Regions from separate parts of the Chitinimonas lacunae genome, predicted to be linked through region 3. Evidence: predicted binding sites of a transcription regulator. Region 3 holds the regulator's gene; each other region holds the start of a gene.

Region 1 (10,053 bases), 1.2 Mb from region 3:
GATCGGTCCGACCGCCTTCTGGATTTCGGTGTAAATGATGTTTTGCAGATCATTGGCCATGGTACTCAAGCTCCTGTGGATGTGAATGGCGTATAAGCGCTTGGCTCGGATCGTCGGACAACACAGAGGCGTCCTGGCGGTCCGGCACCGATTAGGGCGTCGGCAGGGCTAAGTTAGGCGTGCTGGGGGAAGGCGGTAAGTAACGTTACGGTAACGGCTGGGGTAACGGAGGCGGGGAGGATGGGGTGCCGGGAGGCGGCATGGACGGAAATTAAATAATCAGGAAAAATATCTGCAAGATCTGCGTTGAAATTTATAAATAAAATAAAATTTTATGATTAATTGTTAAATCGGCCTCTCATCAATCTCTCCCAACTCAATTCCCCTCCCGCCCCTTGAAATGCTCCCGATAGGCCATCGGGCTGGTACCGACCTGGCGGCGGAAATGGCGGCGGAACGATTCTTCCGAGCCGAAACCGGCTGCGGTGGCGATCAGGGCCATGGGGCGCTCGGTGGTTTCGAGCAGCTCCTTGGCAAGCTCGACCCGTTCGGCGATCAGCCAGGCAAGCGGCGATAAGCCGGTCGAGCGCTGAAACTGGCGCTGTAGCGTTCGGATGCTCATCGCCGCCTGTTCCGCCAGCGAGGCCAGGGTATGCGGCTGGTCGAGCCGGCTGCGGGTCCATTCCATCAGCCGTGACAGTCGGGCCCCTTCGTCACTGGGCAGCGGACGCGCGACAAACTGGGCCTGATCGCCAACCCGATGCGGGGGAATCACCAGTCGCTGCGCCACGGCATTGGCCACCCGGGCACCATGATCGCGTCGCACCAGATGCAGCATCATATCGAGCCCGGCTGCCGAACCTGCCGAGGTAAGCAGCGGGCCTTCGTCGACGTAGAGGGCATTGGCTTGCACCTTGATCCGGGGAAATTGCTCGGCCAACTGCCTTGCATAACGCCAGTGGGTGGTCGCTGAGCGGCCGTCCAACAGACCCGCCGCCGCCAGCACAAAGACGCCGGAGCAGATCGAAGCGAGCCGGGCGCCGCGCTGATGGGCTGCCCGCAGACTGTCCAGCAGCGCTTCGGCTGGCTGCTCCGTCGGGTCGCGCCAGCCGGGAATCACGATGGTATCGGCCTGCGCCAGCAGCTCAGGCGCCCACGGGGCTGCAATCGAGAAGCCACCCAAGGCGCGGATCGGTCCCGGCTCCACCGCGCAGACGGCAAAGCGATACCAGTCAAGGCCGAGCTCAGGCCGCTCCAGCGCAAAGATCTCGACTACGCAGCCCAGCTCGAAGGTACAGAGCCGGTCATAGGCCAATGCCACCACCAGATGATTTTTCATGGCGCAATCTTACTGGACATTGGCTTTTGCGACGGTGTCGGCGAACCACGGCTCTGGCCACAATGGCGTCCTTGTCACCACTGCCTGGAGCCACCGATGCCTTCCGCCATCACTGCCATCGCCCCCGCCACCGCCCGGGAAGCTGCCGCCCATTTCGAGGCCAAACTGCGCTTCGAGACCGATTGCTGGGATGTGCATGACGCCATGCAGAGCGGCCAGCACGACTTTGTCTTGCTCGATGTGCGCAGCCCGGTGCTTTATGCCGAGGGGCATGTGCCGGGTGCGATCAATCTGCCGCACGGCAAGCTTATCGAGAGCAAGCTGGCACAGTTCCCGGTGGACACCGTATTCGTGGTGTATTGCGCCGGCCCGCACTGCAACGGCGCCGACCGCGGTGCATTGCGCTTGGCCAGGCTTGGTCGGCCGGTCAAGTTGATGATCGGCGGGGTTACCGGTTGGCTCGACGAGGGATTCGAGCTGGCACATGGTGAAATGCCTGGCTGATGGCAGGACCGGGAAAGCGCTCGGCCCCGCCGATCATCGACTCGATGGTAGGCGGTGTCCGATCCCTGCCTTCGCGCTGGAACGGAAGGCGACTGACAACATGCTTCAAATCTCATACTGCGCCACGGCCTTGCGCATCCGCTCGACCACGGAATTGAGGTAGGTGGTCATGGTGTTGGTCTGGCCGACGATGCCGACATTGCGTTCGGTCAGGTTGGCCACCCGTTCGACTTCGCAGGCGAGTTGGGTAATGGCGGCCTGTTGTTCGGTGGAGGCATGCGAAATATCGCCGATCATGGCCATGGTCCGGGCCATTTCGACATGGATGCGATGGAGCGACTGTTCCGTGGCATTGACCAGCTCGACTCCGCCCACCATTTGCCGAGCGCTGAGCCGGATACCCTCGACCGCCTGATCGGCTTCGCGTTGGATGGTCTCGATGGTGGCGGCAATTTCGCGGGTGGCCTGGGTGGTTCGTTCGGCCAATTTGCGCACCTCATTGGCCACCACGGCAAAACCGCGTCCGGCCTCGCCCGCGCGGGCCGCTTCGATGGTGGCGTTCAGGGCAAGCAGGCTGGTCTGCTCGGCGATGTCCTGGATAACGGACGTGATCTGGCCGATGGCTGCCGAGCGGCGACCGAGCGCTTCGACCTGTTCGGCCGAGCGCTGCACCGTTTCGGCCAGTGAACTGACGGCGTGGCAGGCATCACGGGTGACTTCGCGGCCTTGCTGCGATACTTCCTGGGCCTGTTCGGCGGTTGTCTTGGTCAGGTGGGCATGGTTGGCCACTTCGCTGATCGACACCGTGATCTGCTGGATCGCGGCAGCGGCCGAAGAGCAGGCATGATGCTGATCGCGGGCCGATTCGTCGGAGACACGCACGCCGTTGTGGACTTCCTCGGTCGCATAGGCGACTTGGTCGGCCACATCGCCGATACCCTGTACCGTCGCCTGGATCGACGCGGCCAGCTTGTCGGCCCGGTGGGCGATGGTGCCGATCACATCATGGCGGTTGAGGATAAAGCGGCGGCGCAGGTCGCCGGCACATAGGACGTGTTCCAGCCAATCAGCCAGCGCATGAAGATCGCGTCGGGCGCGGGGCAACAAGATCAGCAGGAAATAGAGTCCATACAGCAGCAGTGCCGCACCGAGCAGTGTGCCTGGACCATGATCGCCTTCGAACAGCAGCGAGCCTCCCCCCAGCACCGCGCCCAGACCGGCCAGCAGCATCTGGGTCGGTAAGGAATGCAGATGACGTTGCCAGATCGAGCGGCGCGGCACGACCCGGCCATGTTCGATGGCCAGCGATTTATCGCCGCTCCGCACTCGTCGGTAGGCGGCGTCGGCCGCAGCGACCTCTTCGCGGCTGGGACGGCTGCGTATCGACTGATAGCCGACGACCCGGCCGTTTTCGCGCACCGGCGAGACATTGGCGACCACCCAATAGAAACCGCCATCCTGGCGCCGGTTCTTGACGATGCCGCGCCAGGGGCGGCCGGCCTTGAGGTCACGCCACAGGTCGGCAAAGGCTTCGGACGGCATATCGGGATGGCGTACCAGGTTATGCGAACGGCCAAGCATTTCCTCGCGCGAAAAATTGCTGATTCGGACAAATGCTTCGTTGGCTTCGACGACCACCCCTTTGAGGTCGGTGCGCGAATAGATGAATTCGTCCTCAGGCAACAGGACTTCGATATCAGTAACCGGCAGATTGATTTTCATGAGTAGCTCGCATTGGCGGCGAAGAGCTTCCTCCTGAATATGTTGTCCGTCCTGGCTGGCCCGGTTGGCTCACTGGCCGTAGAACTGTGCTTCGAGTGCGGCGGCATCGTGGATATATACATCGCGGCCATCGACCGAGATATAGCCTTTGCTACTTAACTGGTGCAGCAGCCGCGACAGGGTTTCCGGCGTCAGGCCGAGCTTGGAGGCAATCACGTTCTTGTTGAATGGAAATTGCACCTGTTGGCCATCGCGCGGCTGTTTCAAGAGAAAGCCGATCACCCGCTGCGAGGCGTTTTGCAGATTGACGGTTTCGATGTCCTGTACCAGGGCGTGCAGTCTCAGGGAAAGCCCGGCCAGCATCCGGCGGGCAAAAGAGGGATCGCGGTCGATCGCCGCGTAGATATCGTGTTTGTCGATCCAGAGCAGCAGCGTGTCTTCGAGCGCCTGGGCCTGGACCATATAGGGTCGGTCGAGAAACATCACCGCTTCACCGAACGCCTGACCGGCGCTGAAAAACTCGATGACTTTTTCCTGACCGCTGACTGAGGGAATGGCGAGTTTGATGCCGCCTACCGCGACCACGTACAAGCCGTGTGCCGGGTCGCCGCGTTGGAAGACAAAGCCATGTTTGGCTACCCGTACTTCCTGTGCCGCCTGAGCCATCAGTGCAAGCTGTGCCTCGTCAAGATTGCGGAACAGCGGCAAATGGGCCAGCAGCGATTCGATGTCGAGTTTGTGGGCCATGATGCGGGGGTCCGGTGGAAGGCAATACGGTTCATGCTAGGACTCGGCGCCCGCACGTGAAATCGGTCTAAATGGCTAGTCTGTCCGGATAGGCCTCCCCCCCATTCGGACTAGAAAAAGCCGGCAGGCCGATTCTGCGGTGCCGACAACAAAAAATAGGGTGCGTCAGCTATATGTCCAACGCACCAAGATGTCGGCACACGATGCCGATCAAGCGGAGAGCAGGAAATTCCCATTTTTTAAAAAATTGGGAAAACATGATGCTAGATATATGGCTGGATATGTTGATAAATAAACATAAATTGGAATGGCTCTCTATCAACCTCCATCTGCCGATTCCCTCCCACCCGCTCAAAGCGCAATCAACCCGAGCTCCAAACCCTCCAACAGACTGGACCTTCCTCAACCTCTTCGGGCTATTGCCGGTAATCAAAGCGTTCAAACCAACGATGAAGCGATTGCTGCGCCGTTTCGCTCAACCAGGCCTCGGGCGGTTGATCGGGCGTACTGCGCTGGTTCTGTACGGCGTAATGGCGGACGCCGCGCTCGGCTAGGCTGCGGGCCAGGTCCAGCAAGGCCGATTCGGCAAGCCAGCTGGGATGCCAGGTGGTACGGCATTCGAACTCGCAGTTCGCGTCGAGCAGCATTTCCAGGCTGATGGCGGCCGGCCAGTGGCTGCGTTGGCGACCGGTAAGCTGGTCGTAGTCCTCAGTACGGGTCTTGATATCGAGGCCGACCCAATCGAGCGCCGGCAAGGCAGCGGCAAGCCGGTTGGGATAGATGCCGGCGCTGTGCAGGCCCACCTTGAAGCCCATCGCCTTGACCGTGGCGACCATCTGCGGCAACTGGCTCTCCGACAGCGGTTCGCCGCCCGAGAACACCACCGCATCGAGCAGACCGCGTCGGCTGTGCAGCCAGTCGCAGACCGCTTCCCAGTCGTAGCGGGCGTGGCGGGTCTGTAGATGCGGGTTATGGCAGTAGTGGCAGCGCCAGGGGCAGCCGCCGATAAACAGCACGGCGCTGAGCTGGCCCGGCCAGTCGAGGCTGGAAAACGGCACCAGCCCGGCAATGGCCGCCTGCTCAGGCCGCGCCGGCCCGAGCAGCGGGGCCGGCGCGGCTGCCTCAGACCTCGCGCGGTTCGGCGAAGAAGCGGCGTTCATGGAATTCTCCCTGCTTACCGGTGTTGAACGAGCTGACCGGCCGGTGGTAGCCCATTACCCGGGTCCAGATCTCGCAGCGGGTGCGTTGCGCCTGCGGCAGTTGGTCCGACGGACGTTCCAGCGTTGGGGTGGTCATGGTTGTTATCTCCTGGCTTGGGGTTGGGATGCGTTGGGTGACGTGCCAATAGCTCGGCGTCACATTTGGGACAGAATTCATGCCGCCCGCTCAGATAGCCATGGCGCGGGCAGATCGAGAAGGTCGGAGTGATGGTCAGATAAGGCAGACGGAAGTTGGCCAGCGCGCGCTGTACCAGCAATTTGCACGATGTCGCGCTCGATACGGCCTCGTTCATATAGAGATGCAGCACCGTGCCGCCCGTGTATTTGCCTTGCAGCGCTTCCTGCATGGCCAGCGCCGTGAAGGGGTCGTCGGTATAGCCGACCGGCAATTGGCTCGAATTGGTGTAGTAGGGCTGCTCGGCCGTGCCGGCTTGCAGAATATCGGGCCAGCGTTTGCGGTCTTCGCGGGCGAAACGGTAGGTGGTGCCTTCGGCCGGCGTCGCTTCGAGGTTGTACAGATGGCCGGTCTGCTGCTGGAATTCGGCGATCCGGCCGCGCACATGGTCAAGCAGCCGCAGCGCCATGGCCTGGCCGTCCGGCTTGGCGATATCGAGCCGGTCGCCGCTGAAATTGCGGATCATCTCGTTGAGCCCATTGACCCCGAGCGTGCTGAAGTGGTTGCGCAGCGAGCCCAGGTAGCGCTTGCTGTACGGATAAAGTCCCTGGTCCATATAGCGCTGCACGACCTTGCGTTTGGTCTCCAGCACATCGCGGCCCAGATCGAGCAGACGATCGAGCGCCCGCAGCAGCCTTGCCTCATCGCCGGCATGAAGATAACCGAGCCGGGCGCAATTCACCGTCACCACCCCGACCGAGCCCGTCTGTTCGGCCGAACCGAACAGGCCGTTGCCACGCTTGAGCAGCTCGCGCAGGTCGAGCTGCAAGCGGCAGCACATCGACCGCACCATATGCGGTTCCAGATCGGAGTTGAGGAAGTTCTGGAAATACGGCAGGCCGTATTTGGCCGTCATCTCGAACAGCAGATCGGTATTGGGATGGTTCCAGTCGAAGTCGGGCGTGATGTTGTAGGTCGGGATCGGGAAAGTAAAAGCCCGGCCGCGCGCATCGCCGGCCATCATCACTTCGATATAGGCGCGGTTGATCAGGTCCATCTCGGCCTGGAGTTCGCCGTAGCAGAACGGCATTTCCTCGCCGCCGATATAGGGAATCTGCTCGCGCAGATCGGCCGGGCAGGTCCAGTCGAAGGTCAGATTGGTGAATGGGGTCTGGGTGCCCCAGCGGCTGGGGACGTTGAGGTTGTAGATCAGCTCCTGCATCGCCTGCTTGACCGAGCGGTAGTCCATCGCATCGCGGCGGACGAACGGGGCCATATAGGTATCGAAGCTGGAGAAGGCCTGGGCGCCGGCCCACTCGTTTTGCAGGGTGCCAAGGAAATTGACGATCTGGCCGATGGCCGCCGACATATGACGCGGCGGCGTGGCTTCGACCTTGCCGGGGACGCCGTTGAAGCCTTCGGTCAGGAGCTGGCGCAGCGACCAGCCGGCACAGTAGCCACTCAGCATATCGAGATCATGGATATGCAGATCGCCCGCCCGATGGGCCGCGCCCGCTTCGGGGCTGTAGAGATGTTCCAGCCAGTAGTTGGCGGTCACCTTGCCCGCCACGTTGAGAATCAGCCCGCCCAGGCTGTAGCCCTGATTGGCGTTGGCGTTGACGCGCCAATCGCGCTGTTCGAGGTATTCCTCCATGCTGCTTTCCACATCGAGCAGCGTGCCGCCCAGCGAGCGGAGTTGGGCGTGCCGTTCACGATAGACGATATAGGCACGTGCCGTGCGCCAGTAGCCGGCGGCGACCAGCGCGGCCTCGACCTTGTCCTGGATCGTTTCGATGCCGGGTTCGCCGTCGCCCAGATTGAGGCATACCCGGCGGCTCAACAGCCCGGCAACGGCCTGGTCGAATTCCCCGGTGGCGGCACCTGCTGCGGCGATGGCGGCGGCGATCTTTTCCGGGTCGAAGGCAACGCGGCGACCGTCGCGTTTGATAACGTGCTCGATGGACATGGGACACTTTATCTAGTGGTTGTGCGGCGAGAATAGCACTAGATATTGTGTATGGTGCCCACCCGGCCAGGCTTGCTGGGAAATGCTTGATCGAGGTCAAGCGCTGCTTTGGCCTAGGGTTTCCGGCGCTCGATCAGCCGTTTTTCGGGTTGATTTTTCCCGCAGTGGTGAGGAGGGTGGTTGGAGGTGATGGAGTGAACGCCATGTCTTGCTATTTCCACCAATATTGGGTCACTGCCTGGATGGTTAGCATCGCGTCTCTATGCCGATCAGTGATGGTTAGCGGAATCATGACAATATGGCAGCGGTTGAAACCGGTTCTTGGCTTGGGCATGGCGCTTGGGCTGTCCTGTACGACGGCACAGGCATGTGCCGTGGTGACGCCCGAGGGCAAGAAGGTGGTGGTGACGGGCGAAGATGCCTTGATCATCTGGGACGCCGCCAACCGCACCGAACACTTTATCCGCCGCGCCAACTTCCGCTCCGACACACCCGAGCTGGGCTTTCTGGTGCCCACACCGACCCGTCCACAACTCGCTCGGGCCGATAGCAGCTTATTCGACCAGCTCGAACAGTACATCCGCGAACATGAACAGACACTCGCCCCCGCCCCGGCTGCAGAGGCGGCTGCGCTTCCCGCCGATGCAGAACCTGTGACGGTGCTGGAAACCCGCAAGATCGGCAATTACGAAGCAGCCGTATTGGCCGCCAACGATGCCGCCGCGCTCAATGGCTAGCTTGGCCGCCATGGCTACCCGTCCCGCCCCGAATTGACCGAATGGCTACAGCGCTATACCCGCCAGGGTTGGATATTGACGGCATTTCGCTTTACTGGTGCCGGAGCCGGTCAGATCGATAGCGGGGCGATCAGGATGAGTTTTCGCACCGACAGGCCGTTCTATCCCTACCGCGAACCCAAGGGAGCAGCCCCAACCGCTGTGGAGACCGAGTCGCGCTATCTGAATGTCTACCTGCTTACCCAAGGCAGGATGCAGGCAAGTCTTGGCGAGCAGGGCAAGGCACCCGGCCATATACTTTTTGCCAAGGCGCTCGATGCTGACTTCAGCGAGCAACTGTTGCATAGCGCGCTGGGCGACGCGACCCCGGCGGCGAACTCCTGGTGGGTGACGCAATTCGCCGATTATTCCTTGGCCCGACCGGGTGATGACGAGCTGTATTTCCACCTGGCTGCCGAGCAGAGTCCGGTCGGAGTGGCGACGGATTCGGATGACTCGAAGTGGCTATTGGCCTGCGCGGTGGTGGCAGTGGTCCTGCTCGGAGTCTTGGGGCTCTCCCGATATGGCGCCAAAGATCAGTCAACCTGATGCAGGGGGAGCAGGAGAGGCAGTGGCGGGAAGGTGTCTGCCTGTTCCGAACCGCTAAGCGGAGAGTGGTTGACCACTCTCCACTGTTACAGCGAGCGCTCAGGCCTTGCGCAGATAACACGCCTTCAGCATGAAGTTGCCAGCCTCCATGCGGCAATCCACCTCGTGGTCGCCGCCTGAGACCAGACGGATGCTTTTGACTTTGCTGCCTTGCTTCAGGGTGATCGAGCTGCCCTTGACCTTCAAATCCTTGATAAGCACCACTGCATCGCCATCCTGTAGCACATTGCCGTTGGCGTCCTTGACGACCGTGGCTGCTTCATCCGAAGCGACATCGGCCTGCATCGGCCATTCGTGACCGCAATCGGCGCAGATATAAAGCTCGCCATCGGGATAGGTATGTTCCTGCGTACATTGCGGACAGGCGGGAAGGGTGGTCATGGTCGGTTCCGATGGCTCAATGGAAAAAGGCCGGCGAGTATAGCCGCCGGCCGGGGTGGGGGCCATGAGGCAGGACAGGCTCAGATGGTCTTGGAATAGCGCTGCATCGGCTGCCCCAGACGCAGATAGCGGTCGAACACCATGGCGATATTGCGCACCAGCAGTCGGCCGCGTGGCAGTACCTGGAGCCGTTGTCGATCGAGGGTCAACAGGCCGTCGGCGGCCAGCGTGGCCAGCTTGTCGCATTCCCAGGCGAAATAGTCCGTAAAGCGGATATCCCAACGCTGTTCGATTGCCGCCAGATCGAGCGTGAACGCACACATCAACTGCTGGATCAGACTGCGGCGCAACTCATCGTCACGGCTGAGGGTGATGCCGCGCAGCAGCGGCAACTGACCGGCGTCGAGCAGGGCGTAGTAGTCCTCGGTGCCGCGCACGTTCTGGCTGTAGCTGTTACCGACCTTGCCGATGCCCGAGACGCCAAGCGCCAGCAGGTCGATATCGTCATGGGTCGAATAGCCCTGGAAGTTGCGGTGCAGCGTGCCGGCGCGCTGGGCGATGGCGAGTTCGTCGTCGGGCAGGGCGAAGTGGTCCATCCCGATATAGACATAACCCGCCTCGCTCAGTCGGCTGATGGCGAGACTCAGGATATCGAGCTTCTGATCGAGCGAGGG
Region 2 (10,053 bases), 1.2 Mb from region 3:
ATATTCGAGGTCAACGGCTTTCTGGAACAGGCCGATCAAGCTTTGCTTGAACTCTTCGTTCCAAAGATGCGGGTTTTCCAGCTTGATCGTGTTGATCAGGTCGATACCGAAATTACAGTGCATCGACTCATCACGCAGAATGTATTGATACTGCTCCGCCGCGCCGGTCATCTTGTTCTGACGGCCCAGCGACAGGATCTGCACGAAACCGACGTAGAAGAAGATGCCTTCCATGATGCAGGCAAACACGATCAGCGAACGCAGCAGTTGCTGGTCGGCTTCGGGGGTGCCGGTCTTGAAATTCGGGTCGGTCAGGGTGTCGATGAACGGAATCAGGAAATCGTCCTTGTCGCGGATCGATTTGATTTCGTGATAGGCATTGAAGACTTCTGCCTCGTCCAGACCCAGACTCTCGACAATATATTGATAGGCGTGGGTATGAATGGCCTCTTCAAATGCCTGCCGCAGCAGGAACTGACGGCATTCGGGCGCCGTGATGTGGCGGTAGGTGCCAAGCACGATATTGTTGGCGGCCAGACTATCGGCGGTCACAAAGAAGCCCAGATTGCGCTTGACGATGCGACGCTCGTCTTCGGTCAGGCCGTTCGGATTCTTCCACAGCTCGATGTCCCGCTGCATGTTCACTTCCTGCGGCATCCAGTGGTTGGCGCAGGTAGCCAGATATTTTTCCCAGGCCCATTTGTATTTGAACGGGACCAGCTGATTCACATCGGTCTGGCCGTTGATGATGCGCTTGTCGACTGCCGATACCCGTCCATGGTTGACCGCGTTCATGCTGCCGGCCTGGTGGGCGCCGGTACCCGGTTGGGCGGGGGTTTGCGGGGCGGGGCGCGGAGTTTGCACGGTGTCGTCTTCCCAGTTCAGCATGGCGGCTCCTGTCTTGCGAAATTGCTGATAAATCTTGCTTACTTGATGAATTCGGCGTCGAAATCGTCCGGCATCGCCGTGTCGGACGCCTTCGATAGTCCGTCCGCCCGATCGGGACGGCGGCATCGGCAGTCGCACCAGTACTCAGTCGCGACTGCCTGAGCCCTCTATCCTCTTCATTAACTCTCCTGCCATCGCTTGGGCTTCGGAGCATGACTGATAGCTGCATTGAGCTACCAGTCATCAGAGGATAGTAATTAAGGGCCTTGCTACGTTCTTACTGACAAGCCTCGCACTCGGGATTGTCGATCGAGCAGAACTTGGCCTCTTCGGCCGCGCCTTCGCCAGCGGCCATACCGCCAGCTACCGGCACTGCGTTCAGCTCGCCACCACGACCGGTCGACTTCTCGGCGCTGGTGGCAGCCAGGGTGCGCAGGTAGTAGGTGGTCTTCAGGCCGCGAATCCAGGCGTGGCGATACAGCTCGTCCAGCTTCTTGCCCGAGGCGCCACCCATATAGATATTCAGACTCTGGGCCTGGTCGATCCACTTCTGGCGCCGCGAGGCACATTCCACCAGCCACTTCGGATCGATTTCGAACGCCGTGGCGTAGATCTCCTTTAGATCGTTCGGCACGCGATCAATTCGCACCAGCGAGCCATCGAAATACTTGATGTCGCCGATCATCACGTCGTCCCACAGGCCGCGCGCCTTGAGGTCGTTCACCAGATGCTCGTTGATCACGGTGAATTCGCCCGACAGGTTCGATTTCACGAAGATGTTCTGGTAGTTCGGCTCGATACTGGCCGATACACCCACGATATTGGCGATGGTCGCAGTCGGGGCGATGGCCAGGCAGTTCGAGTTGCGCATGCCGTATTGCTTGATCCGGGCACGCAGATCGTCCCAGTTCAGCGAGGCCGAGCGGTCCACTTCGAGATAACCACCGCGCTCTTCGGCCAGCAGGTCGATCGAATCCTGCGGCAGGATGCCACGGTCCCACAGACTGCCCGGGTAGCTCAGGTAACGGCCACGCTCTTCGGCCAGCTCGGTCGAGGCCCAGTAGGCGTGGTAAGCCACCATTTCCATCGAACGGTCGGCGAAGTCCACCGCCATTTCCGAGGCATACGGCGTGCGCATCAGATGCAGGCAGTCCTGGAAGCCCATGATGCCAAGACCGACCGGGCGGTGACGCAGGTTGGAATTGCGCGCCTTCTTGACCGGGTAGAAGTTGATGTCGATCACGTTGTCGAGCATCCGCATCGCGGTACGCACGGTGCGCTTGAGCTTGTCGCTGTCGAGCGCGTAGCTGCCGTCGGCGCCCTGCACCATATGGTTGACCAGGTTCACCGAACCGAGATTACACACGGCAATCTCGTTGTCGTTGGTATTGAGCGTGATCTCGGTACAGAGGTTGGACGAGTGCACCACGCCGACATGCTGCTGCGGGCTGCGGATATTGCACGGATCCTTGAAGGTGAACCAAGGATGGCCGGTCTCGAACAGCATGGTCAGCATCTTGCGCCACAGTTGCAGCGCCGGCAGACGCTTGAACACCCGCATCTCGCCACGGTCGGCCTTGGCTTCGTACTTGACGTAGGCGGTTTCGAACGCCTTGCCGTACAGGTCATGCAGATCGGGCGCCTCGGCCGGGCTGAACAGCGTCCAGTCGCCACCTTCCATCACCCGCTTCATGAACAGGTCGGGAATCCAGTTGGCGGTGTTCATATCGTGGGTACGACGACGGTCGTCACCGGTGTTCTTGCGCAGTTCGAGGAATTCCTCGACGTCGGCGTGCCAGGTTTCGAGGTACGCACAGACCGCACCCTTGCGCTTGCCGCCCTGGTTGACGGCCACCGCCGTGTCGTTGACCACCTTGAGGAACGGCACCACACCCTGCGACTTGCCGTTGGTGCCCTTGATATGGCTGCCCAGCGCGCGCACGGCGGTCCAGTCGTTGCCAAGACCGCCGGCGAACTTCGACAGCAGGGCGTTTTCTTTGATGGCTTCGTAGATACCGTCGAGATCGTCGGCAACGGTGGTCAGATAGCAGCTCGAGAGCTGCGAGCGCAGCGTACCCGAGTTGAACAGCGTCGGCGTGGACGACATGAAGTCGAAGCTCGACAGCACGTTGTAGAACTCGATGGCGCGCGCTTCGCGGTCGATCTCGTTGAGCGCCAGACCCATGGCCACCCGCATGAAGAAGCCTTGCGGCAGCTCGATCCGGGTGCCGTGGACATGGAGGAAATAGCGGTCGAACAGGGTTTGCAGACCCAGATAGTCGAACTGGTAGTCGCGCTCGTACTTGAGTGCGGCACCCAGCTTCTCCAGATCGTACTGGGCCAGACGCGGGTCGAGCAGTTCGGCCTCGATGCCCTTCTTGATAAAGCGCGGGAAGTAGTCGGCGTAACGGGTCGCCATCTCTTCGTGGGTGACTTCTTCGCCCAGCACTTCATGACGCAGCGTATGCAGCAGCAGACGGGCGGTAACGCGGCTATAGGCCGGTTCCTTCTCGATCAGCTGGCGGGCCGACAGCACCACCGAACGGCGCACTTCATCGGCGGCCACACCGTCGTACAGATTCTTCAGGGTTTCGACCAGGATATGTTCAGGTTCGGTCAGGTTTTCCAGACCGAGGCAGGCCGATTCGATCAGGGCCTTGAGCTTGCCGACTTCGAGCGGACGCATCACGCCCTTGTCGTTGACGTTCAGGCCGGTCTGGGCCGGGGTGGCTTCGGTTTCGCCACGGGCCAGACGTTCCTGGCTGCGCTTTTCGCGATACAGCACATAGGCGCGGGCCACATCGTGTTCACCCGAACGCATCAGGGCCAGTTCGACCTGATCCTGGATATCTTCGATATGGATGGCACCGCCATCGGGCTTGCGGCGCTTCAGGGCATTCACCACGGCTTCGGTCAGTTGCGCCACCGTCTCACGCACTGCTGCCGACTGCGCCGCCTGCGAACCATGGACGGCCAGGAAAGCCTTGGTCATGGCGACCGAAATCTTCATCGGTTCGAACGGCACCACCGCGCCGTTGCGGCGGATGGTCTTGTAGTCGGCGGTCTGGGAGGCAGTGTGGTCCATATCGCTGTCAGCGGTGGAGGCCGCCAGATAGGCGTTGTGGCTTTCGAACTGCGTGTCCATGGTGGTCTGCGTCATAGGAGCGGGGTCTCTGTATTCGTTTATCTAAACCGCCTGGCGATAGGCAGCCTTCGTCGCCTGCTGTGATCGCCGGCTTACGGAGAACGGGTAATTCGGATGTCGGGGGTTGAAAGTGGGTGTAGCTGTGTAGCTGAACGAGGCGAAGTATAGCCAGCTCGCTAGGTCAGGGAAACCCTAGATTTTGTGTTTGTTGAAGAAGCAAAACACTACATCTTGTGTTTATCCACACGTTATCCACATGGCGCCGCTTAGCAGGATTTGCTGTTTTTCCCTCTATGTCCAAGCAAACGGCGCTGCTGATCAGGCTTCACGCCTATTTTCTCAGCGCCGGCGCAGCGGGGCCGTACAGTTTTCCACAGACAAAAATTGCGACGCGTTATATTTTTGCACCTATGCTCAAAAATTGTCCGAGCCGTCGTTTGACCGCACGATACGGCAGTGGTCGGGTCAAGTCAGTTTGCCCATTTTTGCTTGGGCGCATGACTTGCTAAACAAAATAGGGAGAATCTTCACCCTGACATCTCCCCAATCATGAGCATCCCTCGATTTTCTTGGCACCCTCAAGCCCGCCACCTCCTCCGTACCCTCTTCAAGCTCGAATGTCTGCGTAACGCCCAAGAAGCCGCCATTGCCCATGTGATGTCAGAACGTCCCACCATCGCAATCATGCCGACCGGTTCGGGCAAATCGCTGTGCTATCAGTTGCCGGCTTTGCTGCTCCCTGGCTGCACCCTTGTCGTTTCGCCGCTGATCGCCTTGATGAAAGACCAGTGCGACAAACTGCAAACCCTTGGTATCGCTGCGTTTCAGCTCAACAGCGCTTTGTCAGCAGAAGAGATAGATGCTGCTGAACAGGCCATTGCAGCCGGCAAAGCAAAAATCGTCTTCATTACCCCCGAGCGGCTTGCTACGGAGGCGTTTCTGGCGCTGATCACCACGCAAACGGTCAGCCTCCTGGCCGTGGATGAAGCGCATTGCATCTCCCAGTGGGGTCATGATTTCCGGCCGGCTTTTCTGGAGATTGGTCGTGTGGCGAAACGTTTGGGCAATCCCCGCTTGCTGGCGCTCACCGCTACCGCCCCCGATCAGGTCGTTGAAGACATCGCCGAACAACTTGGCATGAAACATCCTGCTGTGGTCGACAGCGGTGTGTTTCGGCCCAATCTGTACTATCGGGTCGAGCAGGTGGTGAATGACGAGGAGAAGTTGCAGCGCGTCTTGTCGCTGGTGGCGGAGGCTTCTGGCTACGGCATCGTCTATTGCGCCACCGTCGCGGCCGTCGAGGCGGTTTATCAGGCGCTGATGGAGGCGGGGGAGAGCGTCACCCGCTACCACGGCCGCTTGTCCGCCAAAGCTCGCCATGAGAATCAGGACGCTTTTATGGATGGCCAGGTCCGTGTCATGGTGGCGACCAACGCTTTTGGCTTGGGTATTGATAAATCCGACATCCGCTTCGTCATCCACTATCAGATGCCTTCAGGACTCGATGCCTACTACCAGGAATCCGGACGCGGCGGCCGCGATGGCGGCACTTGCGACTGCGTGTTGCTTTATCAGTACCGCGACAAGACGGTGCAGCGATTCTTTATGGCGGGCCGCTATCCGTCTTTCGATGCTGTGGAAGCGATCTATCGCGCCCTGCTGAATCCTCCCCAAGGCGGCACTGCCTGGACGATGGAAAGCTTGTGCGACCACCTCGACTGCCCGCGCAGCAAACTCCAGGTCGCGCTGAGTCTGTTGCGGCGCGAAGGCGTGGTGAAACAGGATAGGCGCGGCCGGCTCAAACTGAGTCGCAGCAATATCGATTCGACCACGTTGGAAGCACTGATGGCCGCTTATCAAGAGAAACGCGAATACGACAAGACCATGCTGGAGCAGATGGTCTTCTACGGCCAAACCGGCTATTGCCGCTGGCGCGTTTTGCTCGAGCATTTCGGTGAGCAGGAGAGCATCGAATCCTGTGGCCATTGCGACAACTGCCGCGCGATGGCCTCGCAGCGGCAGATTGAGCTACCCGTGCAACCCAAAGATCCCAGTATCGACGCCGACCTGCCCAACCGGCCGCGCTTCAACGTCGGCGACCGAGTGCGGGTGCCGCGTTACGGTGTCGGCAAGGTCATGGCCTTTGATAGCTCGACCGTCACCGTGGCGTTTCGCCACGATCAGAATCGCTGTTTTCATGCTGATTACGTGAAGGCGGCTTGAGATCTGTTTGGCATATTTATTTCTGTTTTTTTATATTTTCTGAGTATATCTAGCAGATGTTTTGCAGAAAAATTTACTTTTCTGTGCTTTCCTACTTTCCACAAAAAAATGCCCCGCTGCGAGCGGGGCATTTCTGGCGTCTCCCTTTGGAGCGTCCTACAGAGCAGGAAGAGCGCGATGGGCTGGTACTTGCAGCAGGGCCTTGAGCCGGGCGGAAACCATCTTACGGAATCCTTGTTGATAGCCGTTTTCTGCTTACCACCCAGCTGTCACAGCCAACCTGGCCAGGCTTTGCAAGCTCGAAAATCTTTAGTACTCTTGCGCCTCGCTAAGGGCTCTTCAAATCCCGTCTTCCCACAAGAAAAGGCTTATGGGCCGTTGAAGGTTCGTTTGATGTACCCATTGTTCAGCAATGGGACGCTATCTATCAGATAACATAAGTTCACGTCGCGCCGTTGACGCAGCGAGTTTAAGAGTGGGACAAAACTCGTGGAGGTTGGTGAATTGACGGAGATTATGTTATGCCATTCTTCATTTCTGCCAAGACCTTCAAGCATCAGGCTAAAGTCCTGGTCAAGTATTGGCCTTTCAAAACGCTCAAGACCACTGAAGCCCGGCAATTGCTCAGCCAATTGTACGGCTACAAAGATAACCACCATTATCGGAAGATCCTTGCGCAGCCATCCGTTGCCCTGATTCCGCTTTCCGAGGAAGTCCTTCTCACCCACTATAAGCCCTGGGTGAAGAAACTCGCTGATCTGGGGTCGATCAATCAGACGCAGGCCAAGGCTATTCTGCATAAGCTGTGGCCGGCTTATCTGGATGAGAAAGCGCCTCTGTCCGATAAACTTTACAGCGCCAAATTCCGTTTTCATGGCGAATGCAATGATTTCTTGAGTGCAGAGAAAGCCTCTGTCCCCATTGATTACGCCTTCGATGATCGACCCTCGGTAAAAGACGCTATCGAGGCTTTGGGCGTTCCCCATACCGAAGTAGGCGCCATCAAGGTTGACGATCATTGGGTCGAATTCAAGCACTTGATGATGGATGGGCAGCAGGTCGAAGTATTTCCCAATCCTTATTCCCAGACCCCCTATCCACTACCGTATAAACCCCAGGGTGTCCCGTCATTCCTGCTCGATGTGCATCTGGCTGCGCTTGCGCGTTATTTGCGCTTGGCCGGATTCGACTGTCTGCATGAGGGAAAAGATTACGGCGATGCGGTTCTGGCGGAAGTGGCTGCCACTGACGAGCATATTCTGCTCACGCGCGATATCGGGCTCTTGAAGCGTTCCAAAGTGAAATACGGACGTTGGATCAGAAACACTTCTCCTGAATATCAGTTCAAGGAAGTGGTCGACCATTACCGATTGCATGATTTCTTCAAGCCACTTTCGCGCTGCGTGAGATGTAATGGCGCTATTGAAGCGGTGGACATCGAGGAAGTCCGGGATCGAGTGCCCGAGAGAGTGCTTGAGTGGCAGACCGATTTCAAGCAGTGCGCCCGTTGCTCACAGGTCTATTGGAAAGGGTCGCACTTCGAAAAGATCATGCAGATCTTGCAGAAAGGGCAGGGTCAGGGGAGTTGAAGGATGAATAATCATCAGTGGTCAGAAAAATACTGTCCATATAGTCCAGGCAACCTAGAGCGGAACCCAATGGTGATCAGAATGGGTTGATGCCCTGCTGACATAACCATTCTTTCGGAGCCGGCCTCGGTCTTCTTATGGCCGATGCCGGTTTCTTATTGAAAGCCCGATTTATTTGTTTTTGTCCATAAGTTGCAATACGCCTTGCAGACGTTGTGCATAAATATTTAATTACTCAGGAATTCTAGAAGTGGTAGATCCCAGCCACCTGCCAGATAGTCCGCTGCGGCACCAGCCCATACTGGCTATTGCCACGGCCGCCATTGCGCTGCCACTGCAAGCCCAGATCAAACTGTTTGCCGTGGTAGACCGCACTGATCCAGTCGTTCCGGCTATGGTCGTAGGGGTTGAGCCGGGTCATGGCGGCAATATCGAGTTGGCTGACCAGTGCATCCTTCCAGAGCAGATGGGCAAATATCGCCTGTCGTGAGGCTTGTTCATAAGCGGCCTGGCTGTGGCTGAGGTAGGCGCCAAGGACCGGTAGGGGAGCTGCGCGCAGGGCTTTCCAGGCGCTGCGGTCGGCAGCCCGGCCGTTGTAGTCGTATTCGAGGGTGAGGGTGAGATTGCGGGCACTGGTGTAAGTGAGGCCGGCTGCCAGTTGTGAGCGGAAGGCGGTGCCATTCGCTTGGGCAAAGGCGTCATCGAGCAGGCGGGAGTTACGCCCGCCCGACCATTCGGCAAACATCACCGTCGCGTCATTCAACAGCCAGGTCAGATTGAGGCCGAATTGTGGCGACTTGCCCTCGCTCTGGCTGAGCAGGAATTGCGGCTCAAAGTCCGTAGCCAGCCTGGTATTGATGGCGAGCAGACAGCGGGTCTGTCCGTTGCTGGCGCCAAGGTCGGCGCTGAACGCGGCTGGGCTGGGACGGCTGGCGAGCCTGGGTGAGCACAGGCCGGTGACTGAACCGCCGCTCCACAGCTTCTGCCCACGCAGCACCACGCTGCCCAGGCGGTTGCGGCGCAGGTTTTCCGGGTCGAGCGAGCTGATGGTGCGGATGGCATTGAAGCGGAAATAGTCGGTCGGGTTATAGCCCAGCGCCACGCCGTAACGGATATTGATCCGGCCGACATCGAGCATATAGTCCGACTGCCATTGCCGGCTCAGATAGGCCTCCTTCAAGGTATTGACGGCGGTATGGCTGAGCGAGCCATGGCGGCCTTTGGCGACGGCATATTGCAAGCCTAGATCCAGATCGTCCGAAAACACCGCTCGCCAACCCGGCGCCACGATGCGGTCGTAATGGAATTTCAGCGATAAGCGCGGGCCTTGCTGGGAGGCCAGTCCATGCCGATGATGGGCCGTCACCTGAGCCAGCTCGGCCGACAGTTTCCAGTCGTGTGCGCTGGCGGCCTTGCCGGTGGCCCTGTCGGCCATTTCGAGTGCCTCCAACTCCGCATCGGAAGCCCAGGCCACAGAGGCCAAGATCAGGCAGCACAGAGAAAAGATCGACTTCATTCGGGTTTGAAGCGCTGTAGATAGTCACGTTGCAGCCAGGCTTCCGGCACATCGCGCCAGACCAGGTCGGAATAGCGCAGCACCGTCACCCAGCTTGGATTGAGGCCGTCGATGATCACCGCTTCCATCGGCCGCTCCGCCCCCAGCTGCTGCTCATAGCGCCGGTAGTAGACCGACTTGAGCAGCTTGCCGCTTTCGGAATAGAAGCGACCTTTGACCGGGCGGCTATTGCCGGTATCGATCCACATCTCGATCCGGTGGTAGGTCACATCGGGCGCGCTGGCCGACAGGGTCAGCTTGTAGCAGTGACGCGATTTGCGGTCGCCATCGAGCGTATCCTCCTCGGCGCTCAGCTGGGCCTGATAATCCTGGGCGAAGTTGACCGTCATCACATCACCGTTGGCGGCCTGACCAAGCAGTCGCTGTTGCGGCGACAGGCGGATGCTGGCCCGGCTCGACGGATCGTACAGCCACAGATCGTTGCCGTTTTTCAGCATCAGCTTGTTGGCATCGCGCGCCGGCTCCAGCACACGGATCAGATTGCGGAACCGGCCGGTTTCCGGGGCGCTCTTGGCGTACACCACCAGGGTCATCTCGGCGCTTTCCTTGCCGTCGCGGTATTCGATCAGCTTGGTGGTGAGGCTGAACGGCTTGTCCGGATTACGGATGGCGTCGCTCGCTGCCAGGATCTC
Region 3 (10,053 bases):
GCAGAACTCACTGCCTACCGCAACAAGCTCAAGTCGCTGCGCGGTCTGCCGGCCTCGCTCAAGACCGTGCTGGAGCAACTGCCGGCTTCGGCCCATCCGATGGACGTGATGCGCACCGCCGTCTCGGTGCTTGGCTGCGCGCTGCCCGAGAAGGACGACCACAATCTGGCCGGCGCCCGCGATATCGCCGACCGGCTGATGGCTTCGCTCGGCTCTGCCCTGTTGTACTGGTATCACTTCAGCCACAACGGCCGCCGGATCGAGGTCGAGACCGACGACGACTCGATCGGCGGACATTTCCTGCATCTGCTGCACGGCAGGAAGCCGTCCGAGCTGTGGGTCAAGGCCATGCACACTTCGCTGGTGCTGTACGCCGAACATGAATTCAACGCCTCGACCTTTACCGGTCGCGTCATCGCCGGCACCGGCTCGGATATGTACAGCGCCATCACCGGCGCCATCGGCGCGCTGCGCGGTCCCAAGCACGGTGGCGCCAATGAGGTGGCGTTCGAGATTCAGAAACGTTACGAGAATGCCGACCAGGCCGAGGCCGATATCCGCCGCCGGGTCGAGAACAAGGAAGTGATCATCGGCTTTGGCCACCCGGTCTATACCACCGGCGACCCGCGCAACAAGGTGATCAAGGAAGTGGCGCGCCAGCTGAGCCAGGACGCCGGCAGCATGAAGATGTTCGATATCGCCGAACGACTGGAAACCGTGATGTGGGACATCAAGAAGATGTTCCCCAATCTCGATTGGTTCTCGGCGGTGAGCTACCACATGATGCAGGTGCCAACTGCCATGTTCACCCCGCTGTTCGTGATCTCGCGTACCAGCGGTTGGAGCGCCCATGTGATCGAACAGCGCCAGGACGGCAAGATCATCCGCCCCAGCGCCAACTACATCGGCCCCGAAGATCTCGAATTCGTACCGATCGATCAGCGTAGCTGAGTCCGGCTGTGCTACCGTTTCGCTCCGAGGTCGTCCGTACAAGAAGCGACCCGGTTACGACGGTATGAAGGATTCGAGCCATGCATAACGCAATCTTGGTGAAGACAGACAGGGGGCAACAGGCGGTCAGGGACAGGGATAGCTGCCCCGAACTGACCGGGCGTCTGCGGACGCTGCTGTTGCAGGTCGACGGCCAGAAGACCGGCGCGGCGCTGGCCGCGCTGGCCGGACCGCTGGGCGTGCCGGCCGACGGAATCGAGCGCCTGCTGGCGCTTGGACTGATCGCCAGACCGGCCGCTCCCGTAGCGGACGTGCCCGACAGCGAGTCGGACGACCCGCCAGTCGAATTGATCGAAGCCGCGCCGCCGCCGCTCAGCGAAGACACGCTGGTGCGGCTGCATCAGGCCAAGCAGTTGATGAATCAGGCTGCCGGCGAATACCTGGGCCTCAAGGCCATGTTCTTCACCAGGAAAGTCGAACAATGCACCCACCCCGAAGCGCTGCGCCCGCTGCTTGATCAGTTGCGCCAAGGCATTGCCAAGGCGAAAAACCCGGTCCGGGCCGAGCTGGTGCTGCACGATATCGTGGTGTTGCTAGAACACAACATCTGACGACCGTCTGACGGTCAGACCAAAGGAAGCCTTATGTCCGCCCATATCTCGAATGTCCGTCCCGCTCCCGACCAGGTTCTGGTCGATATTGCCGACTATGTCTGCAACAGCCAGATCGGTTCGACCGAAGCCTACAACACCGCCCGCCTGTGTCTGATGGACACGCTGGGCTGCGGTTTCGAAGCGCTCGAATACCCCGCCTGCACCAAATTCCTCGGCCCGGTCGTCCCGGGCACCATCGTTCCCCACGGCGCCCGGGTGCCGGGTACCCAATTCCAGCTCGACCCGATCCAGGCCGCCTTCAACCTGGGCGCTATGATCCGCTGGCTCGACTTCAACGACACCTGGCTCGCCGCCGAGTGGGGTCATCCGTCCGACAACCTGGGCGGCATCCTGATGGCGGCCGACTGGCTGTCGCGTACCCGCGTCGCCCAGGGCAAGGCACCGCTGACCATGCGCGATGTGCTGACCGCCATGATCCAGGCCCATGAAATCCAGGGCGTGCTGGCGCTGGAAAACTCGTTCAACCGCGTCGGCCTCGACCACGTCGTGCTGGTCAAGGTGGCGTCCACTGCCGTCGTCACCAAGCTGCTGGGCGGCAGCCGCGAGGAAATCATCAACGCCGTCAGCCACGCCTGGCTCGACGGCCAGGCGCTGCGCACCTACCGTCACGCCCCGAACACCGGTTCGCGCAAGAGCTGGGCCGCCGGCGACGCCACCAGCCGCGCCGTGCGCCTGGCGCTGATCTCGCTCAAGGGCGAGATGGGCTATCCCTCGGTGCTGACCGCCAAGACCTGGGGCTTCTACGATGTGCTGTTCAAGGGCAAGGAATTCTCCTTCCAGCGCCCCTACGGCAGCTATGTGATGGAACATGTGCTGTTCAAGATTTCCTTCCCGGCCGAATTCCACGCCCAGACCGCCGTCGAATGCGCACTGGCCCTGCATCCGCAGATCGCCAGCCGCCTCGACGAGATCGAGAAGGTGGTGATCACCACCCATGAATCGGCCATCCGCATCATCGACAAGCAAGGCCCGCTGAACAACCCGGCCGACCGCGACCATTGCCTGCAATATATGGCCGCCATCGGTCTGATCTTCGGCAAGCTCGAAGCCAGCGACTACGAGGACGAGGTCGCCCACGACCCGCGCATCGACGCCCTGCGCGAAAAGATGGTGTGCGTGGAAGACCCGCGCTACTCCAAGGACTACCTCGACCCGGAAAAGCGCTCGATCGCCAACCGCATGCAGGTGTTCTTCAAGGACGGCAGCCGTACCGACGAAGTGGAAGTCGAATACCCGATCGGCCATCGCCGCCGCCGCGCCGAAGGCATCCCGGTGCTCGAGGCCAAGTTCAAGCGCAATCTGCATCGCCGCTTCCCGCAGAAACAGGTCGATGCCATCCTGGCGCTGTGCGCCGATCAGGCCAAGCTCGAAGCCACCCCGGTCAACGAGTTCGTCGATCTGATGGTGATCTGATCGGGCATGCCAGCCTGAGCGCTGCAGGATAGAAAACGGGAGGTCTGCCGACCTCCCGTCTTTATTGGCTGGGAATAAGGTGGATGGCGGTTGGAGACGCAGATAGAAAATATCCTGCAATTTATCCGCAAGTATCAGAGCGGAATTTCCATAAAAATAAACATTTCCATCTCAGCCCCGCTCTCCCGCCACGCCTGGCCGTTCTTCTTAACCCTGGCGTCCAAGCCCACCCAATCGCACCTCACCTCACCCATCAAGCCGTTTCCTGCGCCCTGGTGGCCACTCACACGGAACAGGAAGGTGGACACCATGGCGACTTACGGGCTTCAGTCTCCGCCCCAGCCAAGCGGACGCCCTCCTGAAAGCCAATCCGGCAGCCTGTCCCACTGACTCTCAATAAGGCGTATAACGCAGCGTCCAGCGCAAATCCTCACCCACGGCCACCCGTTCGGTCTCCAGCGCATGCGGCCGATCAGCCAGTCGCTCAAGGTGGAATTCCGCCAGCGAGCGTGCCGAGCCACCCAGCAGCACCGGCGCCTGGTACAGCACCAGCTCGTCCACCAGGCCGGCCATCAGAAAAGCCCCGTTGAGCCGCCCGCCTGCCTCGACCAGGGCGGTATTGATGCCGCGCTCAGCCAATTTGTTCAATAAACCCGGCAGATCGACCCGACCGTCGGCCCCGCCCAGCCACAATGTTTCGGCGCCCTCGGCTTCCAGCGCGGCCTGACGGGCGTTCAGCTCGTCGGTGTTCTCGCCGCTCCAGACAAACAGGGTCTTGCCGGGCGCCTTGAGCATCTGGACAGTGGGAGGCGTGCGCAGACGGCTATCGAGCACCACCCGCAGCGGCTGCCGCACCAGCGTCCAGGGCTCGCCGTCGAGCCGGCGCACGGTGAGCAGCGGGTCGTCGGCCAGCACCGTCTGGACGCCCGTGATAATGGCGCAGGCACGGGCGCGCAGATGCTGCACATCGGCGCGGGCCGCTTCGCCGGTGATCCATTTCGACTCGCCACTTGCAAGCGCCGTCCGTCCATCGAGGCTGGCGCCGATCTTGGCGACGACCCAGGGCCGGCCACGCTCGACCCGGCTCAGAAAGCCATGGTGCAAAGCCCGCGCCTCGCCGGCCATCAGACCGACTTCGGCCGTGATGCCTGCTTCGCGCAGCAGGGCCAGCCCGCGTCCGGCCACCTCGGGAAACGGATCGCTGATCGCCGCCACCACCCGCACCACCCCCGCCTCCACCAGCCGCAGCGCACAAGGCGGAGTGCGTCCGTAGTGGGCGCAAGGTTCGAGCGTGACATAGGCGGTGGCGCCGCGCGGATCGTTGCCACGGCGGCGGCAGTCGTGCAGCGCCTGGATTTCGGCATGGTCGCCGCCGGCGACCTGGGTGTGACCTTCGCCGATCAGCACGCCATCGCGGACCAGCACACAGCCGACAAAGGGGTTGGGGGTAGAGAGATAACGGCCACCCTGGGCTTTACGCAGGGCCTGGGCCATGAACAGATGGTCCTGGGCGGAAAAATCCATAAATTTCCTGACAAACAAGTCGGGCCGCCCTTGAGGCGGCCCGGGGAAAGCGCGTGGAAGCAGACGCTACATTTTAAGCACCACGCTTCTCGATCAATTGGGCCAGTTGTGGCGACAGCTGTTGTCGCCAGCGCGCCCCGAGGGCGCTGCCATGTTTGTTCCACCACATGCCCGCGAACACGACGCCAAGGCCGATCAGACTGAGGCAGAAGGCAAACAGCAGACTGTCCTTGAATAGCGTATAGGCTAGATGGCCCAGATAGAGCGCCACCCCGAACGCCCCGAATACGGCAAAGGCGCGCCGGCTCAGCACGGCGCCGATCATGATCAGACCGAAATTGAGCATGGCGTAGAGGAATTTGCCAAGCTCGCTGTCCGATTCCATCGAGGTCAGCCCGCCCCAGAAGGTCATCAGACCAAACAGATAGAGCCAGAAAGCGTAATCGGCCCGTCGCGCCGCACTGCGCAGATCGACATAGACGGCCAGGACAAGCATCGCCAGGCCGTACCAGAGCGAGAACCACTGCCGCACGGTCCATTTATCCAGCACGCCATCGACCACCATGCCGTCGGACAGATCCATGCCCAGATACCACAAGGTCACGGCCACCGGCATCACCATGAACGGCAGCTTATAGCGCCACAGCATCACGCTGGCCACCAGCAGCGTTCCAACCTCCATCACGACCCAGCGGTAATCGATATAACGGTGGTAGTTATCGAAGGTATCGCTTTCAGGCCAGTAATCCAGCCATGCCTGTATGCCGTAGATGGCCAGCGGCACCAGTACGATGGCCAGCACCAGCATGATGCCGGCCGGGATGGGCAGCCGCTTGCGCTCGAGCAGCCACACCCCGAGCCGCCAGGCGACAAAGCCATAACAGACCGAGAACACCACCAGGCTCAGCGGCCCCCAGGTATCCCAGCCTACCGTCATGAACAGGCTCATGGCGGCAATGGCGATCATGCCGCCCAGGTAGTAGAGGACATGGGCAAAGCGGAACTGCGGCGTATTGGCGTGGTGCTCACCGAGGAACTGCCACAGGGCCTGGGCCTGTTCCGGGGAGATGACGGCAGCCTGGGCGGCGGCGTCGAGGTCTTGCCGGCCGATCTTCATATAGTCGCCTAGAGGAACAAGGAATCTTGAGAGTCAGCGGAACAGGGAATGGTTCGGCGCCGGCTCAGCCAGGCTTGTCGCGGCTGACTTCGCGGATGGCGTCGGTGAAATCTTCCACGTCCTGAAAGCTGCGGTAGACCGAAGCAAAGCGGATATAGGCCACTTTGTCTAGCCGGGCGAGTTCGGTCATCACCATCTCGCCGATCCGGCGCGAATCGATCTCGCGCTCACCAAGACTGAGCACCTTTTGCAGGATACGGACGATGGCCTCGTCCACCAGCGCCGTCGGCACGGGCCGCTTGTGCAAAGCACGCAGAAAGCTGGTACGGATCTTTTCGCGGTCGAATTCGGCGCGGTCGCCGTTGGTCTTGACCACCTGCGGCAGCCTCACCTCGGCTGTTTCATAGGTGGTGAAACGTTTGTCGCAGCCGCTGCAACGGCGCCGCCGCCGCACACTGTCGCCGTCCTCGGACAGACGGGTATCGACCACCTGGGTATCGGAAGAGCCGCAAAACGGACATTTCATCGGGGAACTCCGCCGTGCTGTATCAAGATCGCGGTCATTCTACTCGACAAGAGGGCATAGGCCGATTTTTCCCGATTAAAAAAAGCCGCCATGAACTCAACCATAGCGGCTTTTCTCCCCGATGACAGTTCTACCAGGAACCATGACGATAAACGGAGGAAATCGGCAGTGCCTCGCTTTCGTCATTCCATATCAATGAGACGATTTTCCAGCCTTCGGCAGTTTTGCTGAATTGCATTGCCTTGATTCCCTGCCCTTCGAATCGCTCACCGTGGGCAATTCCCGATTTATGGTAAAGGCTGAAACGCTGGGCGATATTGCCGAATATTTCAGTCCTCTCGAACACTTCGTGTTCATTGAAATCGAACAGATCAGGACCATTCAACAGCGCCTGCCGTGGGGCGATAAAACCTTGCAGATCGTATACCGTGGCCGATTCGCCGCATCCCTTGATGATCGATGCCCCGTTAATAAACAAGGGATAAAGCGCAGCGAGATCGACCCGGCCATTCTGGTCAGCTGCAAAGGCGGCAAAGAATTTGGCGACCAGCTCATCAATGGCTTCTTTGGCTTCAAGCGATTGCGGCAATGCCGTTTTGGCGTACATATATTCCTCCTTCGATCAGAAAATATTATTTTTTCTTATAGCACAAGCAGAGTCTTGCGCCAGATTTGCCGATTATTTTAATAATTAATGATTGGGTAATAATCCGGAGCAGGGACAGAACGACTGCCTCGGCTTATCAGTCGGGATCAGGCTCGACCAGACCCGGCTCAGCCAATCCCTCGATAATCGGACAGTCAGGCCGCTCGTCGCCGCCGCAGCCATGGACCAGCACCGCCAGGGTACGGCGCATGGCCTGGAGTTCAGCGATACGGGCATCGAGTGCTTCGAGCTGCGACTCGGCCAGCCGCTTGACCTCAGCGCTGCTGCGCTCGCGGTCCTGCCACAGCGACAGCAGCTGGCGCACCTGACCGAGCGGGAAACCCAGGTCGCGGGCGCGACGGATAAAGCGCAGCCAGTGCAGATCGCGTTCATCGTAGAGCCGGTAGCCCGCCTCGCTGCGGCGCGCAGCGGGCAACAGGCCCAGTTCCTCGTAGTGGCGTATCATCCGCGCCGAGACGCCGCTGCATTGCGCCACCTTACCGATATTCATGATTCGCTCCCGGCCGTCGGGGCACGCCAGCGGCGCAGCCGCAATGCATTGCCGACCACACTGACACTGCTCAATGCCATCGCAGCACCGGCCAGCATCGGATTGAGATAGCCCAGCGCAGCCAGCGGGATACCGATCACGTTATAGATCAGCGCCCAGAACAGATTCTGCCGGATCTTGCCGTAACATCGCCGCGACAGATCGAGCGCTGCCGCCACCAGGGTCGGATCGCCCCGCAGCAGGGCGATACCGGCTGCATGGAGCGCCAGGTCGCTGCCTTCGGCCATCGCGATGCCCACATCGGCCGCCGCCAGCGCCGGCGCGTCGTTGACGCCATCGCCCACCATGGCCACCACGGCGCCGTCAGCCTTCAGCGCCGTCACCTTGGCCGCCTTGTCGGCCGGCAGCACTTCGGCCACCACCTCATCGAGCCCAAGCTGCCGCCCTACCGCTTCAGCGCTGCCCCGATTGTCACCAGTGATCATCACGGTCCGGATGCCCAACCGCTTCAGTACCGCCACGGCCTCCCGGGCGCCCGGTTTGGGACGGTCGCCAAAACCGATCAGACCGAGCAATTGACCGCTGCGGGTCGCAAGCCAGGACACGCTGTTGCCTGAGGCCGCCAGGGCTTCGGCCTCGCTGGCGAGTTCTGCCAGCTCGATGCCTTGTTCCTGCATCAGGCGGCTGGAGCCCAGGAGATAAGGCACACCCGTCACCTCGCCCTCGATACCGCGTCCAGGCAGCGCACGCACGGCCGTCACGGCGGGGATGTCCGATTGTTCCGCCTCGGCCCGGGCCAGCACGGCCCGCGCCAAGGGATGCTCGCTGCCGGTCTGCAACGCTGCCGCCAACTGAAGCAGCCGGCCCTCGCCGGCCGCAGTCGGACGCAGTGCCACCACTTCGGGCCGGCCTACGGTCAGGGTGCCGGTCTTGTCGAACGCGACGATCCGGACCCGATGGGCCAACTCCAGCGCGGCCGCATCCTTGATCAAGATGCCATGACGCGCCCCGACGCCCGTGCCGACCATGATGGCGGTCGGGGTAGCCAGACCAAGCGCACAGGGGCAGGCAATCACCAGCACCGCCACGGCATCGATCAAGGCCGACTCGACCGAACCGCCCCACCACCAGCGGCCCAGGAAAGCCAGTACCGCCACCGCCAGCACCACCGGCACGAAAACGGCGCTGACCCGGTCGACCAGCCGCTGGATCGGCGCTTTGGCCGACTGGGCGTGTTCGACCAGGCGGACGATGCGACCCAGTACGGTTTCCGTCCCGGTCGCCACGGTTTCGAGCCGCAGCAGGCCGTCTCCATTGAGGGCACCGCCCGGGACACGCTCGCCCACACCGCGAGCCACCGGCAGCGATTCACCCGTCAGCAGCGACTCGTCGAGCTGGCTCATCCCCTCGACGATCCGGCCATCGACGGGCACCCGCTCGCCTGGCCGCACAATCACCAGATCGCCCACCCGCACCGCCGCCAGCGGCACTTCCACCTCAGCACCCTGGCGCCAGATCCGCGCCCTGGCCGGCCGCAGCGATTGCAGCGCCCGCAGCGCGTCGCCCGTGCGGCGCCGCGCCCGTGCTTCGAGCCATTTGCCCAGCAGCACCAGGGCAATCACCACGGCGGCCGCCTCGAAATACAGATGGGGCATCGGATCGTCACGACCCAGCCATAGATAGAGGCTCAAGCCATAGGCCGCACTGGTGCCAAGTGCCACCAGCAGGTCCATATTGCCGCTGCCGTTACGCAGCGCCGTCCAGGCAGAACGGTAGAAACGGGCGCCGAACACGAATTGCACCGGCGTCGCCAGCGCCCATTGCAGCCAGGCCGGCCACATCCAGTGGACGCCGAACGGCTCGGTGAACATCGGCACAGTCAGCGGGAGCGCCAGCAGCAAGGCCAGCGCCGGGACGATCCAGTCTCGGGGGACCGCAGCCACCGTGGCTTCGGCCTCCGTGGTGGACTCGTCGACCTCGGCCACCACCTGGAAGCCGGCGCGGAACACGGCCTCTTCAGCCGCCGTCCGATCAGCCGGCCGCGACAGCCGCAGCCGCGCCTTTTCATTGGCAAAGGTCACTTCGGCTTCGAGCACGCCCGGCGTGCGGCGCAGTACCTTTTCCAGCCGCGCCGCACAACTGGCGCAGCTCATGCCGCCGATACCGAGCATCAACTCGGTCTCGGCCAGTCGATAGCCGGCACGGTCGAGCGCGGCGCGCACGGCGCTCAGATCAAGCGGCGCATCGCTTTCCAGCGTTACCGAACCATCGACCGGATTGACCCCGAGTACCCGCACCCGCTCCAGCCCCGCCAGCGCCTGTTCCACCCGGGCCGCGCCCGTGGCATCGTCAAGCCCGGCAACCTGCAACGTATGGGGAAGCACTGCGCTTGTCATCTCACACCTCCTAAAGCCTCAGGAATGGCGACAGTGTCAGGCTTGACATCGTGTCAAGGTCAAGCGGCACAGCGACTGAAAACAGTTTACGCCCGCTCCCTGCCTCCGACGGCAACCAAGCAACTCTCTCAGCAGGCAATGCCTCTGGACATATTTCAGACATTTATTCTTATCAACCGCTCTGGTATTTGAATAGATATTTCCTGAAATTTTCTATTGCTCTTCACTGCGCCCCCTCAGCGGCAGTCGTCTCCTCGCGCGTGCCCAAGGGCAATCGGCTTTCCAGGGCAGCATG

What was found. The regulator NrdR, encoded in region 3, represses ribonucleotide reductase genes. The targets are predictions, from matches to a motif close to AAANACNATATATNGTNTTT.
Region 1: a site for NrdR is predicted at 7,647-7,666, ahead of ACFOW7_RS06590 (ribonucleoside triphosphate reductase). Genes of this name have one in related genera too.
Region 2: a site for NrdR is predicted at 4,221-4,240, ahead of ACFOW7_RS06910 (ribonucleoside-diphosphate reductase subunit alpha). Genes of this name have one in related genera too.

Annotation. Positions count from the first base shown of each region.
Region 1 covers NZ_JBHSBU010000001.1:1,572,855-1,582,907, reverse strand. The annotation lists gene ACFOW7_RS06625 (hypothetical protein) at 1-60, opposite strand, end outside; gene ftrA (transcriptional regulator FtrA) at 377-1,339, opposite strand; gene ACFOW7_RS06615 (rhodanese-like domain-containing protein) at 1,436-1,843, shown strand; gene ACFOW7_RS06610 (methyl-accepting chemotaxis protein) at 1,949-3,565, opposite strand; gene ACFOW7_RS06605 (Crp/Fnr family transcriptional regulator) at 3,635-4,312, opposite strand; gene ACFOW7_RS06600 (anaerobic ribonucleoside-triphosphate reductase activating protein) at 4,729-5,472, opposite strand; gene ACFOW7_RS06595 (hypothetical protein) at 5,435-5,527, opposite strand; gene ACFOW7_RS06590 (ribonucleoside triphosphate reductase) at 5,487-7,613, opposite strand; partial or broken gene ACFOW7_RS06585 (DUF2330 domain-containing protein) at 7,817-8,938, shown strand; gene ACFOW7_RS06580 (zinc ribbon domain-containing protein YjdM) at 9,038-9,379, opposite strand; gene hemN (oxygen-independent coproporphyrinogen III oxidase) at 9,460-10,053, opposite strand, start outside.
Region 2 covers NZ_JBHSBU010000001.1:1,650,024-1,660,076, reverse strand. The annotation lists gene ACFOW7_RS06915 (ribonucleotide-diphosphate reductase subunit beta) at 1-888, opposite strand, end outside; gene ACFOW7_RS06910 (ribonucleoside-diphosphate reductase subunit alpha) at 1,166-4,033, opposite strand; gene ACFOW7_RS06905 (RecQ family ATP-dependent DNA helicase) at 4,583-6,256, shown strand; gene ACFOW7_RS06900 (Mut7-C RNAse domain-containing protein) at 6,778-7,845, shown strand; gene ACFOW7_RS06895 (hypothetical protein) at 8,090-9,280, opposite strand; gene ACFOW7_RS06890 (outer membrane lipoprotein-sorting protein) at 9,358-10,053, opposite strand, start outside.
Region 3 covers NZ_JBHSBU010000001.1:400,861-410,913, reverse strand. The annotation lists gene prpC (bifunctional 2-methylcitrate synthase/citrate synthase) at 1-951, shown strand, start outside; gene ACFOW7_RS01740 (hypothetical protein) at 1,032-1,562, shown strand; gene ACFOW7_RS01735 (bifunctional 2-methylcitrate dehydratase/aconitate hydratase) at 1,596-3,038, shown strand; gene ACFOW7_RS01730 (hypothetical protein) at 3,173-3,349, opposite strand; gene ribD (bifunctional diaminohydroxyphosphoribosylaminopyrimidine deaminase/5-amino-6-(5-phosphoribosylamino)uracil reductase RibD) at 3,432-4,562, opposite strand; gene ACFOW7_RS01720 (DUF2157 domain-containing protein) at 4,636-5,679, opposite strand; gene nrdR (transcriptional regulator NrdR) at 5,744-6,205, opposite strand; gene ACFOW7_RS01710 (hypothetical protein) at 6,336-6,812, opposite strand; gene cueR (Cu(I)-responsive transcriptional regulator) at 6,949-7,362, opposite strand; gene ACFOW7_RS01700 (heavy metal translocating P-type ATPase) at 7,359-9,758, opposite strand; gene ACFOW7_RS01695 (aminopeptidase) at 9,982-10,053, opposite strand, start outside.